Regions from separate parts of the Rhizobium sp. Leaf321 genome, predicted to be linked through region 2. Evidence: predicted binding sites of a transcription regulator. Region 2 holds the regulator's gene; each other region holds the start of a gene.
The links. The regulator LexA, encoded in region 2, represses DNA repair genes until DNA is damaged. The targets are predictions, from matches to a motif close to TGTTCNNNNTGTGTTCNG.

Region 1 (2,274 bases), on a different contig from region 2:
TCCTCAACGGGGCAGACTTCTCGCTCGTGAGCGGCGAGATCGTGGCGCTCGTCGCCCCGTCCGGTACCGGCAAATCGACGCTCTTGCATCTGGCAGGCCTGCTTGAACATCCGGACGCTGGCGATGTGACGATCGGCGGTCGGGCCTGCAACGGTTTGTCGGATGAAGAGCGCACCTCGATCCGTCGCTCCGACATCGGCTTCGTCTACCAGTTTCACCATCTCCTGCCGGAATTCACGGCGATCGAGAACATCATGATGCCGCAGCTGATTGGCGGCCTTTCGAAGGGAGAAGCGCGCGAACGCGCGGGCCAGCTTCTCGATTACATGCGAATCGGTCATCGCGGCGAACACCGCCCGTCGGAACTGTCTGGTGGTGAACAGCAGCGCGTGGCGATTGCCCGTGCGGTGGCCAACGCGCCCCGCCTTTTGCTGGCCGACGAACCCACCGGCAATCTCGACCCGAAGACGGCATCCTACGTGTTCGAAGCGCTGGAGGCGCTGGTGCGCCAGTCAGGGCTTGCTGCCCTGATTGCCACCCACAATCATGATCTCGCTGCCCGCATGGATCGTCGCGTCACGATCGAGGGCGGCAAAGTCGTCGAGTTCTAGCGAACGCACTGATCCCCAAAGCGTGCCCCTAATCCGATAGTGTCCATCGTCACATCCTCGAAGGGGCGTGCGATGGACACTGCTGCCATGGAATGACGTCACGTCAGCGATCCGCAGCGATGGCTGACGTTTGGCTGCCGACCGCGTGCGTCGGCCGGCAACGGCTTGGTCCTATGGAGCGCTGGTTACCTCCAGCCAGCAAGCAGCATTAACCATCGGTCAGAATCTTCTATTCCCGTTTTGTTCTACTATTGACGTTGGGACGAAAAGAGAACAAAGTGCCAACATAAACGAGCACGGGAGACGACGATGACTGACCTTCTTCGTGATATTGCCGCATTCGCCTCCATTGCAACTTTCGTTGCCAGCTTGTCGATGATCATGCTGGTGATGTGAGCCGGTCCGTGCTCGCCCAGCCGGCGGGCGCAAGCGGAAAGAGGTTGAGAAGACCATTCTTGACTCGACTCTGAAGCCCCCGCGCCGGACAATGACCCGATTCAAGGAATGGGTATCAGATGGCGGACGCAGCGACTTTACAATCGGAATCGGAGGATTTGGGAGCGACGCCACAGTTCGTGCATCTGCGCGTCCATTCCGCCTATTCGCTTCTGGAAGGTGCGCTGCCGCTTAAGAAAATCCTCTCCAAGGCCATCGCGGACAATCAGCCCGCGATCGCCGTCACCGATACCAACAATCTCTTCGTCGCGCTGGAATTCGCCCAAAAATCCATCGGTGATGGCATTCAGCCGATCATCGGTTGCCAGCTGTCGATTGACATGGAGGATCAGCCAGACGAGCGCCGCAACGGCCATTTGGCGAAGCTGCCGGCAATCGTTGTGCTTGCCGCCAATGCCAAGGGATACGAGCGGCTGGTGGATCTCGTCAGCCGTGCCTATCTCGATGGAGAAGGGCAGGCGGCAACGCATATCTGCCGCGCCTGGCTCGAAGATGGCGGCACCGAAGGACTGATCGCGCTGACAGGTGCTGCCGGTGGCCCTGTCGACATGGCAATGAAGGATGGCAACACCGTACTCGCAAAGGCGCGCCTCCTGTCATTGAAGCAGGCCTTTGGCGATCGTCTCTATATTGAACTGCAGCGTCACGGCACTTACGACCGCCGTCATGAGCAGCGGATGATCGATCTTGCCTACGACCAGGATGTGCCGCTGGTCGCGACCAATGAGGCCTTCTTCCCGGGCAAGTCCGATTACGACGCCCATGATGCCCTGATGGCCGTCGCGCACAATGCGATCGTATCCGACGATACCCGTTTCCGTTTGACGCCCGACCATTACCTGAAGAGCCGTGCCGAAATGGCAAAGCTGTTCGCCGATCTGCCGGAAGCGCTCGAAAACACGGTCGAGATCGCCAAACGCTGCTCGTTCATCCTGAAGACCCGCAGCCCGATCCTGCCGCGCTTCACCGGCGCCACCGATGATCCGGCAGAAGCGGAGCGCGCCGAAACGGCGGAGCTGCGCCGTCAGTCGGTCGAAGGCCTCGAGAACCGGATGGCCGAACTCGGTATCACCGCCGGCTTCACCGAGCAGGATTATCGCGAACGGCTCGATTTCGAGCTCGGCGTCATCGAGAAGATGAAGTTCCCGGGCTACTTCCTGATCGTTGCCGACTTCATCAAATGGGCAAAGCTGCAGAACATCCCGGT
Region 2 (2,274 bases):
GGGCGAGGGGCTGCGGATCGTCATTCGCATTGCCGAGATCGTCGCCGCATGGGGCGGCGATATTGCCATCGGCCGGCAGAACCCGCTTTTCCTGCCTCTGGCGACGGCAGGCTTTCTGCTTCTGACGCTGCTGCGCACGCCGCTGAGGTTGACAGGCGCGCTGTTCATGGCGGTGGCTTTGCTCTTTGCGGTCCGCTCAGGCTCGGCGCCGAGGCCTGATATCGTCATATCCGAAGACGGCGCATCGGTCGGCGTGATCCAGGATGACAAGATCACCCTCAATCGAACCCGACCGCCGGGATTTATCTACGATCAATGGCGGCGAGCGCTGGTGCTTGAGACCGGAGAACAACCGCTCGCCTTGCCGGTTCTTGCCTCTTCGGAACCAGCGCGAGGTGCCAGCCTTGCGAAAAGCGATGACAGACCACCTGGACCACATTCGCGACCGGATTTGACGCGCCGGGAAATCGAATATGTCAGGGGTTTTCTTCAAGCATTGAAGCCCGGACGATTCGCCTGTCTGCCGAAAATCCTGTGCGCGGCGCAGACTGCTCAGGACATCCGGATCGTCACTGTCGAAGACAACCGATACACCGGTCTTGCCTGCGATGTCGGTCGGATCATCGTCTCGCCCGGCGCACGCTTCGATACTTGCCGCTCCGGCGCCTTGCTTCTCAGCGGGCGGACGTTGCGCCGGACTGGCGCACTGGAAATCACCATTATTCCGAACGCGACAGCGCCAGACATCAAGATTACGGCGGCGATGCGAGACAGCGCACAGACCTCAAGCCGTCCGTGGACCGTCCACCGGTTCTATGACTGGCGAACGCGACAATTCGACTTTGGCATCCCGGAGGCTGTTGCTGCGCATCTCCGGGATGACAGCGTTCTCAATGGTAGCGGCGAATAAGGCCGACAAGCTTGCCCTGGACCTTCACCCGGTCGGGCGGGAAGATGCGGGTCTCGTAAGCCGGGTTTGCCGCTTCCAGTGCGATCGAGGCACCCTTGCGGCGGAACCGCTTCAGGGTCGCTTCTTCCTCATCGACCAGGGCAACGATGATATCGCCTGGACTTGCGGTGCTGGTATTCTTGATGATGACGGTATCGCCATCGAGGATGCCGGCATCGATCATCGAATCGCCCTTCACTTCGAGCGCGTAATGATCGCCGGAACCCAGCATCTCGATCGGAACGGCGATGTCATGGGTGTTGTTCTGGATCGCGGAGATCGGCACGCCGGCAGCGATTCGACCCATGACCGGAATGTTTGTCGAGAACGGATTGTCCGCCATGACCGGCGCCGGCTTCTGAGCGACGACCGGTTGCGTTTTGCCGAGGCTTCCCTCGATGACACTGGGAGAAAATCCCCGTCGCGGATGAAGGTTCGCCACATAGGCGTCAGGCAGCTTGATCACTTCGAGCGCGCGTGCTCTGTTCGGCAGACGGCGAATAAAGCCACGCTCCTCGAGCGCGGTGATAAGCCTATGGATGCCGGACTTCGATGCAAGGTCGAGAGCGTCCTTCATTTCGTCAAACGACGGCGGCACGCCTGATTCTTTCATCCGCTCGTGGATGAACAGAAGTAACTCCTGTTGCTTGCGTGTCAGCATGGACGGGACCCTCAGAATTGGAAACAAATGCAGAACGGACGCTATATGTTCTATCTGTGTTCCGCAAGCCCCAAATTTCTGCTGAAGAATAGTCTCATTTCAGCGTTCGATCACGTATTCAGTTCGTGCGCAGCACTTGCCGAGTTTCCCGCGATAGCCAATGTTCTGCGGAATAAGACTTTGGGGGTGTAAGTGGGTAACAAGTCAGTCGATCATTTGGTTCTGCCCGTTGCAGATCTGGCGTCAGCGCGGGGGAGGTTGACCGCTCTCGGCTTTACTGTGGCACCTGAAGGTGTTCACCCTTTCGGCACAGCCAATGCCTGCATATTCTTCGCGGATGGCTCGTATCTCGAGCCGCTGGCCATTGTGAACCGTCGGCTAGCCTCGCTTGCGGCAAAACGAGGCAACGTGTTCACTGATCGCGACATCCGCTTCCGCGGCCAGCGGAAAAGGGAAGGTCTATCGGCGGTGGTCGTCGGGACGCAGGATTCAGCGGCCGATCATATCCGTTTTGTGGACGGGCACATGTCTGCGGGCGAGATGCTTCAATTCTCCCGCCCGATGCAGTTGCCCGATGGTGGGGAGAGCGAAGTCTCATTCCGTCTGGCGTTCGCGGCAGTCCCCGAGGTCGATGACATCTTGCTGTTTTCCTGCCAGCGAATCG
Region 3 (2,274 bases), on a different contig from region 2:
GGCCGCCACCCGCCTTGCCACGCCGGCGCTTGGCTCCGCCGGCGCCGGGCGGATCAGATCGCTTGCCGAGACAGCGGGCACATCGATGCGGATATCGATGCGGTCCATCAGCGGGCCGGAAATACGTGCCTGATAATCCGAAGCACAGCGCGGGCCACGGGCGCAGCTATGTCCCGGTTGTCCCGCCATGCCGCAGCGACACGGGTTCATCGCGGCTACGAGCTGGATGCTCGCCGGATAGGAGACCCGGTGGTTGGCCCGGGCGATAACACATTCGCCAGTCTCCAGCGGCTGGCGGAGCGCATCGAGAACCTGGGGCGAGAATTCCGGAAACTCATCCAGGAAAAGGATGCCGTGATGCGCGAGCGAGGCTTCTCCGGGCCTGGCGCGCAGACCGCCGCCGACCAGTGCCGCCATCGTGGCGGAATGATGCGGCATGCGATAGGGCCTCCGGTCCGACAGCTTTCCGCCCGAAAGCTGGCCGGCGATCGAGTGGATCATCGAGACTTCGAGCAGTTCGGTTGCCGAAAGCGGCGGCAATATCGACGGAAGGCGGGCTGCGAGCATGGATTTTCCCGAACCGGGCGGACCGACCATCAGGAGGTTATGACCGCCGGCAGCCGAGACTTCGAGCGCGCGCTTGGCGCTTTCCTGGCCTTTGATATCGACAAGGTCAGGCAGATTGGCGGGCGGTGCACGGACCGCCGGCTGCGGCCGCGACATGACCTGCGTGCCGCGAAAATGATTGGCGAGCGCGATCAGGCTGCGGGGGGCGAGAATATCGACGCCGGGTCCAGCCCATGCCGCCTCGGCGCCGCTTTCGGCTGGGCAGATCAAGCCTTTTCCGATCGCATTGGCGCTGATGGCCGCCGGAAGCGCACCGGCGACGGCGGCAAGCGTTCCATCGAGGTTAAACTCGCCGATCACGACATAATCGGCCAGCATGTCGCCGGGTACGGCACCGAGCGCTGCCATCAGGCCAACGGCGATCGCGAGGTCGAAATGGCTGCCTTCTTTGGGAAGGTCGGCCGGGGCGAGATTGACCGTGACTTTTTTCGGCGGCATGGCAAGGCCCGAGGCATGCAGTGCTGCCTGCACCCGCTCTCGGCTTTCGGCGACTGCCTTGTCCGGCAGGCCGACGATATGCATGCCGATCTTGCCCGGCCCGATCATGACCTGCACATCGACCGGAATGCCTTCAATGCCCTGAAATGCTACCGTTCTGATACGCGCGACCATTCCGACCCGCCCACATGCGCAAGCTAAGGTGGGGATATTCCCGCCTACCGTGCTACAGGTTGAAAGCTTGCACGATTGCTGGCGAATTTCAAGAACAGGCAGTGAACAATTTCGCGCATGAGACGAAGGCAGCGTGCATCAGGTTGCATAACGAGAACAGATGTGAACGGTTATCAGTTCTGCTTGGCGTCGATTGCATCCCACATGAGGCTCGCGACGTCAGCACCGCCGAACTTCTTCACTTCGCGGATGCCCGTCGGAGATGTGACGTTGATCTCGGTCATGTAATCGCCGATCACGTCGATGCCGACAAAGATGAAGCCGCGCTCGCGCAGAGCCGGCCCGATACGGGCGCAGATTTCCTTTTCGCGCGGCGTGATATCGGTCGCCTCGGCACGGCCGCCGACATGCATGTTGGAGCGGCTGTCGGTTTCCGAGGGCACGCGGTTGATCGCGCCGACCGGTTCGCCGTCAACGAGAAGAATGCGTTTGTCGCCCTTGCGCACTGCCGGAAGGTAGGCCTGCGCGATATAGGGCTCGCCGCGATACATCTGGCCGAACATTTCCAGAAGCGAGGTAAAGTTGCGATCATCGCGGGCGGAATGAAACACGCCGGCACCGCCATTGCCGTAAAGCGGCTTCAGGATGATGTCGCCGAGCTCATGGCGGAACTTGGCGATCTCCGCCGGGTCGCGGGAGATCAGTGTCGGCGGCATCAGGTCGGCGAACTCGGTAACGAAGATCTTTTCCGGCGAGTTGCGCACCCAGGCCGGGTCATTGACCACGAGCGTCTTCGGATGGATGCGCTCCAGAAGATGGGTGGATGTAATGTAGCCCATGTCGAAGGGCGGATCCTGGCGAAGCTGCACGACATCCATCGTCGACAGATCGGTCGGCTGCTTTTCCCCAAGGGTAAAGTGATCGCCCTTGATGTCGCGCACCTGCAGCGGCTCGAGAGCTGCAAAGATGCGTCCGTCGCGCATCGTCAGGCGGTCGGGCGTATAGTGGAACAGCTCGTAACCGCGCGATTGCGCT

Region 1: a site for LexA is predicted at 842-859, ahead of dnaE (DNA polymerase III subunit alpha). Genes of this name have one in related genera too.
Region 3: a site for LexA is predicted at 1,330-1,347, ahead of ASF70_RS07565 (YifB family Mg chelatase-like AAA ATPase). Genes of this name have one in related genera too.

What each region holds. Positions count from the first base shown of each region.
Region 1 is NZ_LMOF01000006.1:1,280,366-1,282,639, forward strand. Features, by position in the region: gene ASF70_RS12465 (ABC transporter ATP-binding protein) at 1-611, shown strand, start outside; gene dnaE (DNA polymerase III subunit alpha) at 1,127-2,274, shown strand, end outside.
Region 2 is NZ_LMOF01000007.1:185,760-188,033, forward strand. Features, by position in the region: gene ASF70_RS13695 (ComEC/Rec2 family competence protein) at 1-910, shown strand, start outside; gene lexA (transcriptional repressor LexA) at 891-1,610, opposite strand; gene ASF70_RS13705 (VOC family protein) at 1,803-2,274, shown strand, end outside.
Region 3 is NZ_LMOF01000006.1:233,040-235,313, reverse strand. Features, by position in the region: gene ASF70_RS07565 (YifB family Mg chelatase-like AAA ATPase) at 1-1,239, opposite strand, end outside; gene gshB (glutathione synthase) at 1,413-2,274, opposite strand, start outside.